Regions from separate parts of the Streptomyces sp. NPDC048172 genome, predicted to be linked through region 1. Evidence: riboswitches for the same ligand, from Rfam matches in the RefSeq annotation. Region 1 holds a riboswitch; the other holds the start of a gene.
What was found. Region 1 has a riboswitch for glycine ahead of gcvT (glycine cleavage system aminomethyltransferase GcvT). Riboswitches for the same ligand answer to the same signal wherever they lie in the genome.
Positions count from the first base shown of each region.

Region 2: it holds a riboswitch for glycine, as region 1 does, so the genes downstream of both, gcvP (aminomethyl-transferring glycine dehydrogenase) here and gcvT (glycine cleavage system aminomethyltransferase GcvT) in region 1, are expected to answer to the same signal.

Region 1 covers NZ_JBIDAT010000001.1:1,505,775-1,516,677, reverse strand. The annotation lists gene ACGF3A_RS07010 (ABC transporter substrate-binding protein) at 1-343, opposite strand, end outside; gene ACGF3A_RS07005 (ABC transporter permease) at 412-1,407, opposite strand; gene ACGF3A_RS07000 (enhanced serine sensitivity protein SseB C-terminal domain-containing protein) at 1,776-2,546, opposite strand; gene ACGF3A_RS06995 (enhanced serine sensitivity protein SseB) at 2,714-3,487, opposite strand; gene ACGF3A_RS06990 (hypothetical protein) at 3,677-4,561, shown strand; gene ACGF3A_RS06985 (AAA family ATPase) at 4,539-5,258, opposite strand; glycine riboswitch at 5,448-5,560, shown strand; gene gcvT (glycine cleavage system aminomethyltransferase GcvT) at 5,706-6,857, shown strand; gene gcvH (glycine cleavage system protein GcvH) at 6,965-7,345, shown strand; gene glyA (serine hydroxymethyltransferase) at 7,406-8,683, shown strand; gene ACGF3A_RS06965 (L-serine ammonia-lyase) at 8,803-10,185, shown strand.
Region 2 covers NZ_JBIDAT010000006.1:776,575-787,477, forward strand. The annotation lists gene ACGF3A_RS29345 (glutamate--cysteine ligase) at 1-1,216, opposite strand, end outside; gene ACGF3A_RS29350 (hypothetical protein) at 1,708-2,337, shown strand; gene ACGF3A_RS29355 (DUF5999 family protein) at 2,625-2,831, shown strand; gene gcvP (aminomethyl-transferring glycine dehydrogenase) at 2,964-5,855, opposite strand; glycine riboswitch at 6,042-6,139, opposite strand; gene ACGF3A_RS29365 (PRC-barrel domain-containing protein) at 6,293-6,673, shown strand; gene ACGF3A_RS29370 (DNA polymerase IV) at 6,586-8,076, opposite strand; gene ACGF3A_RS29375 (MerR family transcriptional regulator) at 8,153-8,701, opposite strand; gene ACGF3A_RS29380 (bifunctional nuclease family protein) at 8,980-9,453, opposite strand; gene ACGF3A_RS29385 (MerR family transcriptional regulator) at 9,527-10,270, opposite strand; gene ACGF3A_RS29390 (FHA domain-containing protein) at 10,290-10,817, opposite strand.

The sequences.
Region 1 (10,903 bases):
CGTGGTCCGTCGCCAGGTCGGGCTGGAGCTTGATGCCGCCCTGGCCCGGCTTCGGCGAGTAGCTCACGAGCTGGCGGCTGTAGTAGCGCGCGAAGTCGAAGGCGAAGCCGTAGTACATCCGGGTGGTGTCCCAGGAGTCGGCGTCCTGCACGCCGACGAACTTCAGCGTGCCGCCCTTCTTGTCCGACGCGTTCGCGACCTTGCCGATGCCCGCGTTGAACCCGCCGCCCTTCCCGCCTTCGTCGTCGTCTCCGCCGCCGCAGGCCGAGATGGCCAGCAGGGGGCCGATGGCGAGCGCGGAAACCGCGGCCAGTCGACGCCTCGATGTGCGTTTGGTTGTCACTTTCTCGCAACCTCCGTGTAGGTCACGGCCCGCACCATCGCGAGGCCGGGGGGATCTTGGCTGGGGGGTCAACGGGTCCCCTTGGGGTCGAGCGCGTCGCGCACGCCGTCACCGAAGAGGTTGAAGGCGAGCACCGTGATGAAGATCGCGACACCGGGGATGATCATGTACATCGGGTCGGATTCGTAGTACGTCACGGCGTCGGACAGCATCGAACCCCAGGAGGCGGTGGGGGGTTTGACGCCCACCCCGAGGAAGCTCAGCGCGGCCTCGGTGAGGATGTTGGTCGGGATCATCAGCGTCGTGTAGACGGTGATCGGCGCGACCAGGTTGGGCAGCAGTTCCTTGCTCAGGATGTAGCGCCGCCCCGCGCCCAGGCTGCGGGCGGCCTCGATGTACTCCCGCTCCCTCAGGGAGAGCACCTGTCCTCGGACGATGCGGCCGATATAGGGCCAGCCGAAGAATCCGATCACCAGGATCATCACCATCAGCCGGACGCCCGTACCGGTGAGCCCGAACATGTTGTTCGGCATGACCGAGATCAGCGAGATGGCGAAGAGAAGCTGCGGGAAGGCCAGGAGCATGTCCATCACGCGGCTGATGAGCGCGTCGAGCCAGCCGCCGAAGTAGCCGGCGAGCGTGCCCAGGAGCGTGCCGATGATCACGGCGACGAAGGCGGAGAGGAAGCCGACGAGGATCGAGACCCGGGCGCCGTAGAGGATGCGGGCGAGGATGTCGCGGCCGCTGACCGGTTCGACACCGAGCAGGTGGTCCCCGCTGATGCCGCCCAGGTCCCCCTTGGGCGTACTGAAGAGCGGATCGATCAGATCCTCGTGGCGCTCGTTCGGGTCCTGCCCGATCAGCGAGGCGATCAGCGGGGCGAAGACCGCGACCAGGATGAGGAGCAGGACGATCGCACCGCCAATGAGTGCCACCTTGTCACGCTTGAGACGCTCCCAGGCGATCCGGCCGAGTGAGCGGCCTTCGATAGCCTTGTCTGCGCCGCTGGGCGCGGGCTCAGCGACCGCGGTTTCCGCGGACGTCTCGTGCAGTGGTGCCGTCATCGTGGTGGGAACCCCTTCTCGACCGGCAGTTGACCAGTCCACGCACGCCGCTGTAGCGGCCGGTTCGCATGCTGTTCGTACAGAAGGCCGATGGCCTATGGCTCGGGAGTCTTCATCGCGCTCTCGATCACCCGCCAGACCTCCTGGGGAAAGGATGCGCAACTGTGATGTGACGCGTCATGTTCCGTTATGCGGACGAAAGTTGACGTTGAGCGGTGCCGGGTCGCTCGATTTGCCCCGTTCTGGCCCATCTGCGCGTGGCCGAAATCCGGCCAGGAAATCCCCGCCTACGGGGAGCCTACGGGGAGGGGTCCCGCATCACGACAGAGCGGGACGAAAGGGGCGGAAAGCCCGCTCGGTGTGTCCGCTCAGCGGGCCCGCGGGTACCCGTACCCGAACCCCGGCGCGGCGGCGACGCCCTGCGCGTCACGGTCGAAGAAGGGGCGGGACTGGCGGCGCAGCCACATCGCCACCGGGTCGTAGTCGTCCGACATGGCGACGCTGGAGACCGGCAGGCCGTCCGGCACCGCCGAGATCGACTGCCGCATCATCTGCCGCGCGCCCTCGACCGAGTGCGGGGCGTTGTCGTACAGCTCCAGGCCGATGGCGAGGTACGGGACGCCCAGCGCGGGCTGCACCCAGGCGCGGCGCATCGAGCGGACGGCGGGGGTGTGGTGCGCGTTCTGCGCCAGCAGCGCGTAGAACTGCGGGATCTCCAGGGACGGTTCGGAGATGCGCAGCGGTCCGGCGGGCAGCCGGTCGAGCCCGGCGGCGATCCGGCGCAGGTCCAGCCAGGGGATCCCGAGGCCGCCGCCGGGGGTGTGCGGATTGAGCCAGATGCCCCAGCGGTCGGGGAAGAGGGCGGCGGCGATGTCCCGGCCGCCGACGACCTCGTGCGCCCGGGTCCAGCCCGAGGCGGACAGCTCCTGGGCCGAGGTCACGCACGGCGCGTATCCGTACCCCCCGACCTCCATGTTTCCGTACTGCGCGTCGGGGGACCCGGCCTGCCCGTTCCACAGCAGCATCCAGAGCCGGGTTCCGGCGAGGGCGCTCAGCAGGGACTCATAGGTCTCGTAGGTGTCGCTCCGGCCCGGCGACACCTGCCGCAGGAGCTGCTCGACGCTTCCACCCGCGCTCACCTGGGCCGCCCTTCCCTTACCTGTGCCGTACACCCCTGGCGCCCGGCCCGCCGGTCATGTGCGCCGGGCACGCCTGTGCGCCCCGCGCCGTCATCCAACCAGCTTAGGTCCCGGGCACGACATCGGTCCTCGTCCCTGAGCTCGACTTGGTTACTTTCCCCTGGTCCCTACTCCTGGCGCGTGTAGAAGGGCCGCACGCACTCGCGCATCCACTCCACCACCGGATCCCGCGCCGCGTCGAGCAGCACCATCTGCACGGGCCACTTCACCGTGTGCGTCCCCAGCGCCCGGCCGAGCGCCTCGTGGGCCGCCTGCCTCGACTCCGGGTCGAGCAGGTCGAGTTCTATGCCGACGAAGAGCGCGGGCGGATCGCCCTCGGAACTCGCCAGGGCCCGCCGCGCCGTCCGTACGGCCCCGAGCCCGGCGAACTCGGAGGAGACGGCGGAGAGGAAGTCCACCGGGTCGTCCTGCCAGTCCGGCTCGAAGAGCCGGACGCGGGCGCCGCGCGCCATGCCGGTGACGGCCTGCTCGGACGTGCTGTTCTCGCACAGCTCGGCGACGGCCTCGGGAGGCAGCGGCACCCCGACCGTCCCCTCCGGGTTCACCGCGATCCCCACCTGGGGCGGCAGTCCGCGCGCGAACTCCCGCGCGGGCGCGATGGTGAACGACACGTGCGCGCCCGCGACCTGGAGGAACTGCTGCTCCGAGCTGAAGACGGGGACGTACGCCGCGCCGCCCAACTCGATGGTCGGCAGGGAGAGATCCCGGCTCTCGGGCCCGCCGCCCTCGGGCAGGGGGACCCACACGCTGCTGCGCCGCAGGACTTCCAGCAGCCGGGCTCCGGCACCGGGGACGTCGAGGGAGGCCGCGAGGGTCTCCTCCAACTCGTTCCCGGGCCATCCCCCGCCGTGACCCGGCCCGTACTGCTGCGGAAAGCTCATGCGGACCAGCCTATCCGTGCGTCCGGGTGACGCGGATGGCGGAAGGGTGAGGGCCGGGGAGAGAGACAGGGCGCTCCCCCGATTGCTCACGTACGGCGACTCTCCGGTTGCGGAGCGCACGCGAGGCCCGAAAGGTGGTGAGCGTCCCTTTTATGTGCTTACGAGCACGCTCACTGGAGGAATGTCCCCATGCAGGTCAACCGCATCACCGCCGTCGCCGTCACCGCGCTCGCGGGCTCCCTCGCCCTCGGCGTCGCGGGCGTCGCCACCGCCGACCACGGCCCGGCCCACAAGGCCGCGCCGGAGCCCGCGCCCGTCGCCCCGAAGCAGCAGCAGCTCGCGCAGCAGGCCGAGACCCTCCAGGACACGGCGGCGGTGAGCGACGCGGTCGGCCGCGTGCTCAGCGACGTCGCGCAGGCCAAGGACGGCAAGCTCGCGCCGTTCCGTGCCCAGCAGCACGCCCACCGGATCGCCAAGGCGCTCCGTGAGCTGCGGACGTCGATCGCGCCGAAGGCGGCCAAGGCCCGCCCGCTGCCCGCCGCCGAGCTGACCACGAAGGCCGCGGCCGAACTGCAGGCCAGCTCCGCCGAGCTGCTGAAGGCGGCGTCCGCCGGTGACGCGCGCAAGACCAGCACCGCCGCGGAGAAGACGCTGCTCAGCACGGTGAACGTGATCGCCGCCGCGAACGCCAACGGCAAGCTCCCGGCCGCCGACCTCAAGGGCCTCCCGAAGGTCCCGAAGACCCCGCAGGCCGCGAAGAAGCCGCAGGAGGCGAAGAAGCCCCAGGAGGCCAAGAAGCCGCAGGAGGCGAAGAAGCCGCAGGACGCCGCCAAGCCGCAGAAGCCCCAGAACGCGCAGAAGCCCCAGGACGCCGCGCAGCCGCAGGCCCCGCAGAACCCGCAGACCCCCCAGACGGGTCAGCAGCCGCAGACGCCCCAGACGCCCCAGACCCCGGCGCAGCAGGGCCAGCAGGCTCCGCAGAACGCGCAGACCCCGGCGCAGCCCGCCGCCCCCGCGGCGCCCGCGAACCCGGCGGCCCCCGCCTCGCCGGTCACCCCGGCAGAGGGCCGCTGACACCGGGGGCCGCGCTGACGCGGCCCTCGCTGTCCCCGCGCACGGTCCCGTCCCCGCGTCCCGGGGGCGGGACCGTGCGCGTGCGGAACTCCTCCGGCACCGGGGCGAAGACCATCTCGCTCAGCGCCTCCGCCGCGGGCCTGTCCATGAGGACGGCGGTGTCCGTGCCGCGCGGCAGCCTGTCCTCCTCCGCGTCGGCCGTCAGTCTCCGTACGGCCCGCAGATGGCGCCGGAACGCGTACCCGGACACGCCCCGGCCGCGCGCCGCCTGCCCGGCGAGCGCCGTCTCGGGCGGGACGTCGAGCAGCAGCAGGTGCAGGGCCCGGCCCCGCCGCCGCGCGTCGGCCGCCAGCCAGCGGCGCACCCAGCTCTGCGTCCCGCAGTCGTGCACGACCACCCCGGCGCCGGAGGCGAGGGCCCGTCGCAGCCCCGCGTAGTGCGCGAGCCGCACCAGCGGCCGGTAGGCCCCGTACGGCAGCCAGGCGGGCAGGGCCCTCTCCCAGCGCTCGCGGGTGTCCTGGGAGTCGATGCTGACCACCGCGCACGCCCCGCCCCGTACGGGCACGGTCCGCCGGATCAGCGTCGACTTGCCGCTCCCTGGGAGCCCTGAGACCACCACCACATCACCGTCGGGAAAGCGCAGAACGCCTCCGGCCGCCGTCCCCCGCAGATCGCGCAGGTCGCGCAGGCTGCCCACAGATCACCCCTCCCGGAGGCGGCAGCTCCGCCGCCGCTCCTCAGAGAGTGTCAAGAAAAGGTAATGCGATTCAAGGCGATTGGCCGCCGAACAGGGGCAGTAGGCCTCCGAGCCCTCTGTGCGATGCGGCATCTTCCGGGGGGCACACCCCCATGCAATGATGTGCGGGCCAACTCCATACAGGCCGTTCGAGCCCGCGCGGGAGAGTTCCCGGAAGATGTCGTCAGGCGGCGTCGGACCGGGGCGCCGAAGGAGCAAGATCCTCCCTTGAATCTCTCAGGCCCCGATACCGCGCAGGGTGAGGCAGATCTGAAAAGCGAGCCCTCCGTCGTCCGGCGGCCGGGCTCCACCCAAGGTGCAAGCCGGGCAGCCGCCGCTCCCGGCGAACCTCTCAGGTTCCGATGACAGATGGGGAGGACATCCGCGTCACACGCCTGGAGCCTGAAGATGACTGAGCCTGAGCCCCGCACGCCCCGTAAGACAGCCCTCGACGCCACGCATCGCGCGCTCGGCGCGACGATGACGGACTTCGCGGGCTGGGACATGCCGCTGCGGTACGGCAGCGAGCGCGAGGAGCACCTCGCCGTCCGCAGCCGCGCCGGGCTGTTCGACCTCTCGCACATGGGCGAGATCACGATCACCGGCGCCCAGGCCGGGGAATTCCTGGACTACGCGCTGATCGGCAACCTCTCCAAGCTCAAGCCGGGCCGCGCGCGCTACACGATGATCTGCGACGAGGACGGCGGCATCCTCGACGACCTGATCGTCTACCGCACCGAGGAGGAGCGCTACCTCGTCGTCGCCAACGCGGCCAACGCGCAGGTCGTGCTGGACGCGCTGGTCGCGCGCATCCCGCGCGACGCGGACAAGCAGGTCGTCGTGATGGACGACCGCGACGCCTACGCGCTGCTGGCCGTCCAGGGCCCGGAGGCGGCGGGCATCCTCAAGTCCCTGACCGACGCCGACCTCGACGGCCTCAAGTACTACGCGGGCCTGCCCGGCACCGTCGCCGGGAAGAGCGCGCTCATCGCCCGTACGGGATACACCGGCGAGGACGGCTTCGAGCTGTTCCTCGCGCCCGGGGACGCGGTGGCCGTGTGGGAGGCGCTGACGGAGGCGGGCGAGGGCGTGGGGCTGGTGCCGTGCGGGCTGAGCTGCCGGGACACGCTGCGCCTGGAGGCGGGCATGCCGCTGTACGGGCACGAGCTGTCGACGGAGCTGACGCCGTTCGACGCGGGCCTGGGCAGGACCGTGAAGTTCGAGAAGACCACCAACGACGGCCGCTTCGTGGGGCGCGCGCCCCTGGAGGAGGCGGCGCGCAAGGCCGAGTCCGCGCCGCCGCGCAAGCTGGTCGGGCTCGTCGCGGCGGGGCGTCGCGTGCCGCGCGCCGGGTACCCGGTCGTGGACACGGCGGACGGCTCGGTGATCGGCGAGATCACCTCGGGCGCCCCGTCCCCCACCCTCGGCAAGCCGATCGCGATGGCGTACGTGGACGCGACGCACGCCGCGCCCGGCACCGAGGGGGTCGCCGTCGACATCCGGGGCAGCCACGAGCCGTACGAGGTCGTGGCGCTCCCCTTCTACTCGCGGAACCGTTAGGGAGACGCGGACAAGACGCGTACGGAGGCTCTGTCAAGAGCGTGACCTCCGTCCCACCAGCCAAGACCCGTTTTCGCCGAACGCGACACATCCAGGAGAATCACCCCATGAGCAACCCCCAGCAGCTTCGCTACAGCAAGGAGCACGAGTGGCTGTCGGACGCCAAGGACGGCGTCTCGACGATCGGCATCACGGCCCACGCCGCCAGCGCCCTCGGTGATGTGGTCTTCGTCCAGCTCCCGGCTGTCGGCGACACCGTCGACGCGGGCGAGACCTGCGGCGAGCTGGAGTCGACCAAGTCCGTCAGCGACCTCTACTCCCCGGCCTCGGGCGAGGTCACCGAGATCAACCAGGACGTGGTGGACGACCCGGCGCTGGTGAACTCCGACCCCTTCGAGGGCGGATGGCTGTTCAAGATCAAGGTCTCCGACGCCCCGGACGACCTGCTCTCCGCCGACGAGTACACCGCGTTCGCCTCGGGTGACTGAGGCCCGCCGGGGTATTCACGACCCGTCGCCTGCCCGCCCACGCCTTCCCGGGATGGTCCCATGTCGCTTCTGAACAGCTCCCTCCACGAGGTGGACCCGGACGTCGCCGCCGCCGTCGACTCCGAGCTCCACCGCCAGCAGTCCACCCTCGAAATGATCGCGTCGGAGAACTTCGCCGCGGTCGCCTCCATGGAGGCCCAGGGCTCGGTCCTCACCAACAAGTACGCCGAGGGCTACCCCGGCCGCCGCTACTACGGCGGCTGCGAGTACGTCGACGTCGTCGAGCGGCTCGCCCGTGACCGGATCAAGGAGCTCTTCGGCGCCGAGGCCGCGAACGTCCAGCCGCACTCGGGCGCGCAGGCCAACGCCGCGGCGATGTTCGCGCTGCTGAAGCCGGGCGACACGATCATGGGCCTGGACCTGGCCCACGGCGGTCACCTGACCCACGGCATGAAGATCAACTTCTCCGGCAAGCTCTACAACGTCGTCGCCTACCAGGTCGACGCCGAGACCGGCCAGGTCGACATGGACCAGGTCGAGAAGCTGGCCAAGGAGCACCGGCCGCAGATGATCATCGCGGGCTGGTCGGCGTACCCGCGCCAGCTCGACTTCGCGGCCTTCCGCCGGGTCGCCGACGAGGTCGGCGCGCTGCTGATGGTCGACATGGCGCACTTCGCGGGGCTGGTCGCGGCCGGGCTGCACCCCTCCCCCGTGCCGTACGCGGACGTCACCACCACCACGACGCACAAGACGCTGGGCGGCCCGCGCGGCGGTGTGATCCTCTCCAAGAAGGAGCACGCCAAGAAGATCAACTCCGCGGTCTTCCCCGGCCAGCAGGGCGGCCCGCTGGAGCACGTCATCGCGGCGAAGGCGGTCTCGTTCAAGATCGCGGCGACCGAGGAATTCAAGGAGCGCCAGCGGCGCACGCTCTCCGGCGCCAAGATCCTCGCCGAGCGCCTGCTGCGCCAGGACGCCGTGGACGCGGGCGTCTCGGTGCTCTCCGGCGGCACGGACGTCCACCTCGTCCTCGTCGACCTGCGCAACAGCGAGCTCGACGGCCAGCAGGCCGAGGACCGCCTCCACGAGATCGGCATCACCGTCAACCGCAACGCGGTGCCGAACGACCCCCGTCCCCCGATGGTCACCTCGGGCCTGCGCGTCGGCACCCCGGCGCTCGCGACCCGCGGCTTCCAGGACGAGGACTTCACGGAGGTCGCCGACATCATCGCCGAGGCGCTGCTGCCGGACTTCGACGAGGCCAAGGCCAAGACCCTGTCGGCGCGCGTCACCGCGCTGACGGAGAAGTACCCGCTCTACGAGGGCCTCGGCAGCAAGTAGCACGCCGGACCACCGGTCACCAGGAGGGGCGCCCCGGACGCCCCGTCACCCGGCTCCCGCCGGGGCGCCCCTCCCGCACCACCCCGCACCGCACCACCCGGACGAGGGAGTCCGCCACCATGGCCATTTCCGTCTTCGACCTCTTCTCGGTCGGGATCGGCCCGTCCAGCTCGCACACCGTCGGCCCGATGCGCGCGGCGCGGATGTTCGCGCGGCGCCTCAAGAACGAGGGCGTGCTCGCGCACACCGTCTCCGTACGGGCCGAACTCTTCGGCTCCCTCGGCGCCACGGGCCACGGCCACGGCACGCCCAAGGCCGTCCTGCTCGGCCTGGAGGGCAACTCACCGCGCACGGTCGACGTCGAGTCGGCGGACGGCCGCGTCGCCGAGATCCGCACGACGGGCCGCCTGCGCCTCCTCGCGGCGGAGATAGGCGATGCCCACGAGATCGACTTCCACGAGCCGAGCCAGCTCGTGCTGCACCGCCGCCGCTCACTCCCGTACCACGCGAACGGCATGACCCTCTTCGCGTACGACGCGGCGGGCACCCCGCTCCTGGAGAAGACCTACTACTCGGTGGGCGGCGGCTTCGTCGTCGACGAGGACGCCGTCGGCGAGGACCGCATCGTGCTCGACGACACGGTGCTGCGCCATCCGTTCCGTACCGGCGACGAACTCCTGCGCCTCACCCGCGAGACCGGCCTCTCCGTCTCCGCGCTGATGCTGGAGAACGAGAAGGCGTGGCGCACCGAGTCCGAGATCCGCGCGGGCCTGCTGGAGATCTGGCAGGTCATGCGCGCCTGCGTCGCCCGCGGCCTCAGCCAGGAGGGCATCCTCCCCGGCGGCCTCAAGGTCCGCCGCCGCGCGGCCACCTCGGCCCGCCAGCTGCGCGCCGAGGGCCACGCGGAGGCCCACGCGATGGAGTGGACGACGCTCTACGCGATGGCGGTGAACGAGGAGAACGCGGCGGGCGGCCGCGTGGTCACGGCCCCGACGAACGGCGCGGCGGGCATCATCCCCGCCGTCCTGCACTACGCCGCGAACTTCGTCCCCGGCACGGACGACGAGTCCATCGTCCGCTTCCTGCTCGCCGCGGGCGCCATCGGCATGCTCTTCAAGGAGAACGCCTCGATCTCCGGCGCCGAGGTCGGCTGCCAGGGCGAGGTCGGCTCCGCCTGCTCCATGGCGGCCGGCGGCCTCGCCGAGATCCTCGGCGGCAGCCCCGAACAGGTCGAGAACGCCGCGGAGATCGGCATCGAGCACAACCTCGGCCTCACCTGCGACCCGGTCGGCGGCCTCGTCCAGATCCCCTGCATCGAGCGCAACGGCATGGCCGCGGTCAAGGCCGTCACCGCAGCCCGCATGTCCCTGCGCGGCGACGGCCGCCACCACGTCTCCCTGGACAAGGCCATCAAGACGATGCGCGAGACGGGCGCGGACATGAAGGTCAAGTACAAGGAGACGGCCCGCGGCGGGCTCGCGGTGAACGTCATCGAGTGCTGAGCACAGCACCTCTGACCAGGTGATTCGCGTCTTTCAGCTCTGTCACGGGCTTACCTTTCTGTACGGCGAGATGTCCCTCAGAAGTCCCTGTGACAGAGCTGAAAGTCCCTGAAAAGTCCCTGGGATGTACCTGGCAGACCGGTCAGTGACCTGGTCGCTGGCAGCGTTTCGCGCACCGACAGCGCAGCCCGCAGCGAGGCGTCCGCCATGCCGGGTGCGACTGGGGCTCCACCTCCCGACTACACGGGGTTGACGGACGTGGGTACCGCTTGGGGCGGATCGATCTCCGTACGACGTACACACAGCAAACGGATGGCGAGTCGGCAGCCACCAGCCCAGGCGGTTCGGACTGGTGTTCTTCCGCTCGCCATCAGCCACCTGCTGGTCCTCTACGTCGGCAATATGCAGATGCCCCCCGAACCGAGCGGCGCATACGTCAATGGCCCCATCACTAGAAAGCCGTTCGCGGGGCAAGGCGGGTGGCATAGCCTGGGGGTCGATCGCACCACGACAGTTCACCTGCTCGAAGAGTGAGGCACATGCCCGTCTTATCCTCGCAGTCGCTTGGAGCGGCCTTCCGCTCTCGCGCGTCGGCAGCTGCCATCTCGGCTGTGTCCGCTGCCGCCATCGCTGTCATCGTCAACGTGTGGACAAGCACCTGGACTTGGCCCGCCGGAGTCAGCCTCGGAACGCTACTTCTGATTCAAGTGCTCTTCGA
Region 2 (10,903 bases), on a different contig from region 1:
GCGCGAGTCCGGGCGTACGTCCGCCGCGGGGCCACCACAGCTCGGCGTCGATCCCGTACCGGCAGGCGGCGTCGAAGTTCCGGGCCGCGTCGGCGAACGGCATCCGCGTCCACGCGGGGCGCTGCTCGTCGGCGAGGGCGCGCACCAGGCCGTAGTAGAACGCGGTGTTGGCCAGCACGTCGGTCACGGTGGGCCCGGCGGGCAGCACCCGGTTCTCCACGCGCAGGTGCGGCACCCCGTCGACGACGCCGTAGACGGGGCGGTTCCAGCGGTAGATGGTCCCGTTGTGCAGCACCAGCTCGGGCAGCGCCGGGGTCCCTCCGGCGGCGAGCACCCGCTGCGGGTCCTCGTCGTCGCAGATGGGCAGCAGGGAGGGGAAGTAGCGCAGGTTCTCCTCGAACAGTTCGTACGCCGAGGCGATCCACCGCTCGCCGAACCAGGTGCGGGGCCGTACGCCCTGCGCGCTCAGCTCCGGCGGCCGGGTGTCGGTGGCCTGGAGGAAGAGCGGCGCGCGGGACTCGCGCCACAGCTCGTGCCCGAAGAGGAAGGGCGAGTTGGCGCCCATCGCGATCTGCGGGCCGCAGGCGAGCTGCGCGGCGTTCCACACGTCCGCGAAGCGCGACGGCGTCACCTGAAGGTGGAGCTGCACGGAGGTGCAGGCGGCCTCCGGGGCTATGGAGGCCGAGGTGCGGGTCAGATGTTCGACACCGGCGATGTCGAGGACGACCTCCTCGCCGCGCGAGGCCATGATCTGGTCGTTGAGCAGCGTGTAGCGGTCCACGGCCGTCAGATTGGCGAGCGTGAGATCGCCCGTGGAGAGCGTCGGCAGAATTCCGATCATGACAATGCGTCCGGACACTTCCCGGGCCTGCCTGTCGGCGTACGCGAGACCGGTGCGGAGTTCCTCGTCGAGCTGGTCGAATACTCGCCCTTCCAGCGCGTGCGGCACTATATTCACTTCCAGATTGAACTGTCCCAGCTCCGTCTGGAAATCACGGCTCGCAATGTGCTCAAGAACCTCCGCATTCATCATCAAGGGCTGCCCGACCGCATCGGCGAGATTCAGCTCGATCTCCAGCCCCATCAGATTCCGGGGCCGGTCGAACCTCTTCTCCTCCAGCAACTGCGCGAGCCCCTGGAGGCACTTGCGCAGCTTCTGCCGGTACCGTTGCCGATCGGCCAGGTCGAACCTGTCGGCCACGACCTTCTCTCCCATCGGAGGCTCCTCGCCTTCTTCTCGTCCGCCCGAGCGTGCACCGATGATGCCCGGGAGCACGGCGGATACGCCTACGGGGGCTGACCCGGCCGACAACAGCGGCTAGGCTGACGCCCGTTGGACGGCACATTCCTTGGGCATACGGCACCGTCAGACCTCGAAGCGCGCGTTCCGCACCACACGATCGGGATCCGGCCGACCGCGTATCCAGCGGAATCCGAGGTCATCCGCATGATTCTCTCGGCAACGCAGCTCAAAGGGCCGCGTATTTGACCAGAATTCCCCTGTCCGGAAACACCGGGACCGGTTAGTGGAAACGCCGGTCGAACGCATCTCGTATAAACTCCGCGAACGAGGCAGAGACTTGGCGCCCCCCGGCCCACGCGTCGACGCCCCGCCGCCCTCGCGGCCAGTTCCCCCGCGCCGACACAGCCGTCCGCGCCCCCGCCGAGCCCAGACGCGCTCATGTCTCCGAAGAGAGGCGACCCACCATGCCGCTGCACGTTCCCCCGGCCCCCGCACCAGCCCTGCGCAGTGTCCTGACCGCGCTCGGCTCGCCCACGGCGGTGCGTGGCACCCGTACCCCCGCCGCCCTGCGCGCCGCACAGGGCCCCGTGCGCCCCGAATTCCCGCTTCCCGTCCACGAGATGGACGGTTTCGCCCACACCCCGGCGGCCTCCCGCACCACGCCCCGCACCCGGCTCACCGGCTGGCGTTTCCTGCTCAACGACAAGGGCACCAAGGGCCGGAGCATCGAGGGCGGTACGCACGCGGGCGTCGCCGAGGCGGTGCTGACCGCCGACGGCTGGGCCTTCGGACAGTTCCGCGAGGGGCCCTACGTCCTCTCGACCGCGCGGGCCCTCCGTCAGGCCCAGCTGCTGCCCACGCCGTACCAGCCCCGGCTGCTCTCCGTCCCCGAGCTCTACATGCTCACGCTCTGGCTGCACGGCGACCTCTCGGCCGACCCCGGCACCGGCTCCCCCGAGCCCTCGGACCTGCTGATCCCCCTGGCCCCCGCCCCGCCCGGCATCCCCGCCCACCAGCCGCACCGGGTGGACGCGCTGCTGCCGATGCTGACCCGCCGTCTGGTGACCGCGCCGCTGATGCGTACACCTGTGTGACCGTGGTGCGCACGTCCGGGCTCGTGGTGTACGGCCGACCCGTCACCCTCCGTATGGACTAGTCCTTTACGGACACCGAACCACCCAAAGTGACCGCACGGTTGGACGCAACCGCCCAACAGGGTGACGCGTCTGACCAGTTGGAGATGTGCTGACGCGAAATCCCTGCGGATTCGGGCCAGCGGCGGAACACTGGGGGATGGACCGGAAAACACAACGGGGGATCGGCCATGGACACCACGAGCCGCAGGACAGAAGCCACACCACGACGGAAGACGACACCGACAATGTGCCAGCATCAGCCACCGTGCCCGTCAGCGGATTCAGCCGACCGGGAGGCCGCCCAACCCGTGGCGCACTTCCCGGAGCAGGGCTGGAGCCTGCTGTGCAATGGAGTTCTGCTCTTCGAGGACACGGGTGAGCTGCTGCCGGACGGCCAGATCATCGCTCCGCACAGGCCGCTCGGTACGCACCACATCGCCACCGCCGCCTGAGGCGCCGGGGCAGACCATCCGCTCGAGAAGCTCCACACAACCGCACACAGCAAGATCCAGGGCCGGCCCGGCGCTCCGCCGAACCGGCCCTGACGTGTGCCCGAAGGCTTTCGCCCCCGGGCCCTGGCTCTCCTAGCCCTCGTACTCCGCCACCGGCGGGCACGAGCAGACGAGGTTACGGTCACCGAACGCGCCGTCGATCCGGCGCACCGGCGGCCAGTACTTGTCGGCGGCTTCGACCCCGGCGGGGAAGACGGCCTCCTCGCGGCTGTACGCGTGGTCCCAGTCGCGGCCGAGCTGCGCGGCGGTGTGCGGCGCGTTGCGCAGCGGGTTGTCCTCCGCGCTCCACTCCCCCGAGCCGACCCGGTCGACCTCCGCGCGGATCGCGATCATCGCCTCGCAGAACCGGTCGAGCTCGGCCAGGTCCTCGCTCTCGGTGGGCTCCGTCATCAGGGTGCCCGCCACGGGGAACGACATGGTCGGGGCGTGGAACCCGTAGTCGATCAGCCGCTTGGCGACGTCGTCGATGCTCACGCCCGTCGCCTTGGTCAGCGGGCGGACGTCGATGATGCACTCGTGCGCCACCAGCCCGTTCGGCCCGGTGTAGAGCACGGGGTAGTGCGGCTCCAGGCGCTTGGCGATGTAGTTCGCGCTGAGCACCGCGACCTGCGTGGCCCGGCGCAGCCCCTCCGCGCCCATCAGCCGGACGTACGCCCACGAGATCGGCAGGATCCCGGCCGAGCCCCAGGGAGCGCCGGAGACCGGGCCGATGCCCGTCTCGGGCCCGGCGGCGGGCTGCAGCGGGTGGTTGGGCAGGTACGGCGCCAGGTGCTCGCGGACGCCGATCGGGCCGACGCCCGGACCGCCGCCGCCGTGCGGGATGCAGAAGGTCTTGTGCAGGTTGAGGTGCGAGACGTCGGCGCCGAACTTGCCGGGCCGTGCCAGCCCGAGCAGCGCGTTGAGGTTCGCCCCGTCCACGTACACCTGGCCGCCCGCGTCGTGCACGGCGCCGCAGATGTCGGTGATGTGCTCCTCGAACACGCCGTGCGTGGACGGGTAGGTGACCATGAGGACCGAGAGCTTGTCGCCGTGCTTCTCGATCTTGGCGCGCAGGTCGTCGGTGTCGACGTCCCCGTTCTCACTGGTCTTGACGACGACGACCTTCATCCCGGCCATCACCGCGCTCGCCGCGTTGGTGCCGTGCGCGGAGGAGGGGATGAGGCAGATGTCGCGCTGCGTGTCGCCGTTGGCCCGGTGGTACGCGCGTACGGCCAGGAGGCCCGCGAGCTCGCCCTGCGAACCGGCGTTCGGCTGGAGCGAGACCTTGTCGTAGCCGGTGACCTCGGCGAGGCGGTCCTCCAGCTCGCGGATCAGCGTCAGATAGCCCTCGGCCTGCTCGACGGGCGCGAAGGGGTGCATGCCGCCGAACTCGGGCCAGGTGACGGCCTCCATCTCGGTGGTCGCGTTGAGCTTCATCGTGCAGGAGCCGAGCGGGATCATGCCCCGGTCCAGCGCGTAGTCCCGGTCGGAGAGGCGGCGCAGATAGCGCAGCATCGCCGTCTCGGAGCGGTGCTCGTGGAAGACGGGGTGCGTCAGGTACTCGTCGGAGCGCAGCAGGGCCTCGGGCAGCGCGTCGCCGGTCTCCGCGTCCAGCGCGTCCACGTCCGTGTCCCCGGCGACGCCGAAGGCGGCCCACACGGTGGCCAGGTGCGCACGCGTCGTCGTCTCGTCGCAGGCCGCGCCGACGTGGTCGGCGTCCACCAGACGGAGGTTGACCCCCGCCTCGCGGGCCCGCTCGACGACCTCGGCGGCCCTGCCGGGCACGCGGGCCGTGACCGTGTCGAAGAACGCCTCGTGCGCGATCTCCACGCCGCCCGCGCGCAGCCCGGCGGCGAGCAGCGCCGCGTAACGGTGGGTGCGGCGGGCGATGGCGGCGAGCCCGTCCGGGCCGTGGTACGCCGCGTACATCCCGGCCATGACGGCGAGCAGGACCTGCGCGGTGCAGATGTTGCTGGTGGCCTTCTCGCGGCGGATGTGCTGCTCGCGGGTCTGCAGCGCGAGGCGGTACGCCTGGTCGCCGTCGGCGTCCACCGAGACGCCGACGAGGCGCCCGGGCAGGCTGCGCGCGAACGTCTCGCGCACCGCCATGTACCCCGCGTGCGGCCCGCCGAAGCCCATGGGCACGCCGAAGCGCTGGCTGGAGCCCACGGCGATGTCGGCGCCCAGCTCGCCGGGCGAGGTGAGCAGGGTCAGCGCCAGCAGGTCGGCGGCGACGGTGACGACGGCGCCCAGCTCGTGCGCCCGCTCGATGACGGCGCGGTCGTCACGCACGGCGCCGGAGGCGCCCGGGTACTGGAGCAGGACGCCGAAGACACCGCGCTCGGCGATCTCTTCGGGGATGCCGGCGGCCAGGTCGGCGACGACGACCTCGACACCGGTCGGCTCGGCCCGCGTCCGCAGCACGGCGACGGTCTGCGGCAGACAGTCGGCGTCCACCAGGAACACGCCGTCCTTGACCTTGCCGACGCGCCGCGACAGCGCCATCGCCTCGGCGGCGGCCGTGGACTCGTCCAGCAGCGAGGCACCGGAGGTCGGCAGTCCGGTCAGGTCGGCGACGACCGTCTGGAAGTTGAGCAGCGCCTCCAGTCGGCCCTGCGAGATCTCTGGCTGGTACGGGGTGTACGCCGTGTACCAGGCCGGGTTCTCCATCACGTTCCGCAGGATCACGGGCGGCGTGAACGTGCCGTAGTAGCCAAGGCCGATCATGGACTGCAGCACCTGGTTACGGTCGGCCAGGCCGCGCAGCTCGGCCAGCACCTCGGCCTCGCCCCGGGCACCGGGCAGCGCGAGGGCCTCGGTGCTCTTGATCACGTCCGGCACGGCCGCGGCGGTCAGCTCGTCCAGCGAGCCGTACCCGACCTGGGCGAGCATCTTGGCCTGGGCGGCGGCGTCGGGTCCGATGTGGCGGCTCTCGAAGGGAGCCGCGCTCTCCAGAGCGGTGAGCGGGATGCGGTGGGAAGTCATCTGCGGGGGCCTCCTGGTCTCTGGGACCTTCGAGGGCACCTGGCACGGGTGCCCGGACGGCCTCCCCCTCTGTCATCGCAACCTGAGAGTTTCACCGGGCCGCCCCGCGCTGCGGCAGTCCGGCTTTCACCGTCGGTGAGGAGGGGTTCGGCGCTGGTCCGGGCCCGCCCTGCTTTCCAGAGTGACCTCGTCCGCGCGGTACGTGAGCCTGAGAGATTCCGGGGAGGAGTTGCTCCTTCGGCGCCTCCGGCAACCTCACCGGAGGACTCTCCCGCACGGGGTCGACAGCCACTTGCGAGCCTATCAGCGCACCCTGTTCCAGGGACCAGGCCCGCGCTCAAGTGGCCAACCGCCGAAAAGTACCGTTTCGTTGTACGTGTAGTTATACGTGTAGGTGGAAGTCCGTTGAACCAGGCTCGACCTGTGGGAGGGACCCCGTGCAGACCGACATCGATCCGAGGAACCTGATCGGCCGCAAGGCGTTCGACCGCGACGGGACCAAGATCGGCACCGTGGACGAGGTGTATCTCGACGACGCCACGGGCGAGCCCGAGTGGGCCGCCGTGCGCACCGGCCTGTTCAGCAGGGACGCCTTCGTGCCGCTGGAGCCCAGCAGGCTCGCGGACGACGGGCTGCGGGTCCCCTTCGCCCGCGCGCTGATCAAGGAGGCCCCCGACTTCGGCGTCGGCCGCCACCTCTCCCCCGAGCAGGAGCTCCAGCTCTACCACCACTACGGGCTCGACCTCCCCGCGGCCGAGGGCGGCCCCGCCCCGGCCCCGGACCGCGACTTCGGCCGGATAGCCGGCTCCGAGGACTGAGAGGCCGCCAGCGCCTCGGCCACCTCCGCGTCCAGCATCCGCGGCTCCACGGTCTCCAGCTCCGGGTCGTCGACGGAGAACGTCCGCACCCGGCCCGGCGGCGTGTCCGGCTCCTCGAAGCGGACCGTCACCTTCCCGACGCCGCTTCCCTGCACCCATCCCCGCCCGTACGCCCCGTGCCGTACGTCCTTTCCCGGGACCCAGCGTCGGTCCTCGGGGACCTCCACGCTCTCCGGCACCACCGGCGGCGCGGGTCTGCCCCCGTCCCGCTCCGTGCCGCCCTTCCCCTCCGCCCCGTCCGCCCCGGCCCCTCCGGCCTCCTCCAGCGCGGCGCGGGCCTGCGCGAAGAGGTCCTCCTGCGTGAAGTCCGCGAGGCCGCTCACGCCCACCCCCAGCAGCCGCACGCCCGCCGTGGTGTCCACGAGGTCGATGAGCCGCGCCGCGGCCTCCTTGACCACCGCGGAATCGTCCGTGGGGCCGCGCAGGGTCTCCGAACGGGTCAGCGTCGAGAAGTCGTAGCTCCTCACCTTGATCACCACCGTTCTCCCCGAGCGGCCCGCCGCGCGCAGCCGCTCCACGCAGCGCCCCGCGAGCCGCGCGACCTCCATCTGGACCCGCGTACGGTCCGTGAGGTCCACGTCGTAGGTGTCCTCGACCGAGACCGACTTGGCGTCCCGCTCGGCGACCACGGGGCGGTCGTCGATCCCGTGCGCCATCGCGTACAGCGACGTGCCGTGCGCCTTGCCCAGCAGCCGCAGCAACTCGGCCTCCCCCGCCTCCGCCGTCTCCCCGACGGTGGTGATCCCGGCCCTGCGCAGCGTCTCCGCCGTCGCGGGCCCGACGCCCGGCAGCGTCCGCACGGGCATCGGGGCGAGCATCTCCCGCTCGGTCCCGGGCTCTATCAGCACGAGCCCGTCCGGCTTGGCCTGCTCCGAGGCGATCTTCGCCAGCATCTTGGACCCGGCGAGCCCCACCGAGCCGCTCAGGCCCGTCGCCCCCCGGATCGCGCGGCGCAGCCGCTCCCCCACCTCGCGCTCGCCCCCGGCCGCCGCGAGGGCCTCACCGGCCTCCAGGTCGACGAACGCCTCGTCCAGGCTCAGCGGCTCCACCAGCGGCGACAGCTCCCCCAGCAGCTCCATCACCACGTCGCTCACCCGCCGGTAGAGCCCGAAGCGCGCACCCAGATACGCCGCGTTCGGACACAGGCGGCGGGCCTGGGCCATGGGCATCGCCGAGTGCACGCCGAACCGCCGCGCCTCGTACGACGCCGTGGAGACCACGCCGCGCGGGCCGAGGCCGCCGACGATCACCGGCTTTCCGCGCAGGCTGGGCTTGGACGCCTGCTCCACCGCGGCGAAGAAGGCATCCATGTCCAGATGCAGGATGGTCGGCACGCCTCTCACAGCACCGATGCTGCCCCATGGCACTGACAATCGGCGCGAGAGCCGGCGCGGCGCGGCTCCCCGCGCCCTCCCGGAGTCAGACCGCGCGGTTGCGGCGGCGGGCCAGCTCGTCCCCGGGGTGGTGCCCCACCAGGGTCTCGCCGGTGTCCACCCGCTCCCCGTGGAGCTGCGAGAGCGCGCCCTCGACGTCCTTCCAGACGACGCCCACGGCGATCCCGAAGACGCCCTGGCCGCCCTGGAGCAGATCGACGACCTCGTCGGGCGACGAGCACTCGTAGACCGTCGCGCCGTCGCTCATCAGCGTCATCCGCGCCAGATCGGTCATCCCGCGCGAGCGCAGGTGCTTCACGGCGGCGCGGATGTTCTGGAGCGAGACACCCGTGTCCAGGAGCCGCTTGACGATCTTGAGGACGACGATGTCGCGGAAGCTGTAGAGCCGCTGCGTCCCCGAGCCGTACGCGGGCCGGATGCTGGGCTCGACCAGGCCCGTACGCGCCCAGTAGTCGAGCTGCCGGTAGGTGATGCCGGCGGCCGAGCAGGCCGTGGGGCCGCGGTAGCCGACCTCTTCCGGAGGCTGGTCCCGGCCCTCCTCGGCCGGGCGGCCCGGTGGGGAGGCGGGCCGCATCAGGGGCCCGCCGGGTAGGGAGGAGTCGCCCGCCGCCGTACCGTCGCCGCCGGTGCTTGTCACGCCGACCTCCGTCCTTCACATCCCGGGTTACCCCCGGAACCTGCCCACATGAAGGTAGGCAGTCACTCCGGGTGCGTCAACGATCGCCACACTCGGCACGTCGAGTGATATTCACCCATGGAGTGGTTTCACGGGTCCGCAGGCCGGGAAAGGGTGGCCGGTTGGTCTTCGTCTCCGGCCACCGGACCGCATCGACCGCGCTCCCTCCGCGCCGCTCACTGGCTGCTGGTGCCGAAATCCTCGGGCGAGATCTGGTCGAGGAACTCGCGGAACTTCTCCACCTCGTCCTCCTGCTCGTCCGGGATCGCGATTCCCGCGTCGTCGAGCACACCGTCACTGCCGTAGATCGGCGTTCCCGTCCGGAGAGCGAGGGCTATGGCGTCGGACGGGCGTGCGCTCACTTCGACCCCGCTGGCGAACACCAGCTCGGCGTAGAACACGCCTTCCCGCAGATCCATGATGCGGACCGCGGTGAGCTCCTGTCCCACTGCTTCCAGGACGTCCTTGAAGAGGTCATGGGTCAGTGGGCGTGCAGGAGTCATGCCCTGCTGGGCGAAGGCGATCGCGGTCGCCTCCCCAGGGCCGATCCAAATGGGGAGGTATCGGTCGCCTCCCACTTCACGCAGGAGCACGATCGGTTGGTTGGTGGGCATTTCCACCCGGACACCCACGACGTCGAGCTCATTCACACAGCAACCCTAGGCCGTGCCGCGCCCGTTTGGGTAGTCGGGCAGCCTCGCGGCGAGGGCATCCGTGTGGCTTTCAGTCACCGTGCGGACGCAGCGCGGACTGCACGAGCGCGGCGTGCAGCCGTACGGAGAGGCCCGCCAGCTCCTGCGCGGTGGCTTCGGCGCGGGCGCGTGTCCGGGGATCCCTGTGCCGCCGCAGCGGGGCCACGAGCTGCGCCACGAGATCGGCCTGGCGGTCCGCCGCGGCCTTCATGGCCCGCAGATGACGGGGCTCGATCCCGTGCCTCCCCAGGTCCGCCACGAGGCGTGCGACGGTGACCTCGGTCAGTTCGTACGCCCCGTCGGACGCCGCGGCGATCAGGCCGAACGACTCCCACTCGGCCAGCTTCTCCTCGTCCACCTCGGCGACCGCGAGCAGCTCGCCGCGCCCTATCCGGACGGTGGGCGCCGGAGGCGTCACATCGGGCTCCAGGGGCTCCCTGGAGGGTGCCTGCACGGGCGGCGGCGGCTCGCCGCGGCCGAGCGCGTCCAGATGCTCCCTGATCACCCTCAGTGGAAGGTAGTGGTCCCGCTGCATCCGCAGGACGTAGCTGAGCCGCTCCACGTCCTCGGCGCTGAACTTGCGGTACCCCGACGGGGAGCGCTCGGGCTCCACCAGGCCCTCCGCCTCCAGGAAACGGATCTTGGAGACGGTGACCTCGGGGAACTCCTCCCGGAGCGTCTGGAGCACGGCTCCGATGCTCATGGGACCGCTCTGGGGGACGAGGTCCCCGGCGGCGGTGCCGGAGACGGCACCGCCCGACGGTGTTTCCAGCATGGAGCCTTCCCTGCGAGGGTCAGACGGTGCGCTGGCTCGTGAAGAAGACCAGCCGGTACTTGCCGATCTGCACCTCGTCCCCGTTCCCGAGCGGGATTCCGGACTCGATGCGCTCGCGATTGACGTACGTGCCGTTCAGGCTGCCGGCGTCGGAGACGGAGAAGACCCCGTCCGGACCGCGACGGAACTCCACGTGACGGCGCGACACGGTCACGTCGTCGAGGAAGATGTCGCTCTCCGGGTGACGGCCCGCGGTCGTCAGCTCACCGTCCAGCAGGAAGCGGCTGCCGGAGTTCGGCCCGCGCCGGACGATCAGCAGCGCGGAGCCCAGGGGCAGCGCGTCCACGGCGGCCTGAGCCTCGGGCGGGAGCACGGGCGAGGCGTGCTGCCCGGTCACCTCCGCCTCGTAGGCCTCCAGACCGGAGATGGAGATGGTGGAGGTCGTCTCGGACGCCCCCTCGGCGGGCACGCCACCGCGCAGCGGGGCGCCGCAGTTGGAGCAGAACCGGCTCGCTTCAGCGGCCTGGGTCCCACACCTGTTACACACCGGCAAGGCAGAACCTCCACCCGTAGTTGAGGTTGGCGGTGCTTCGGAACCTATGCGTCCCTGTGCGCCAGGGTCAACAGAAACCG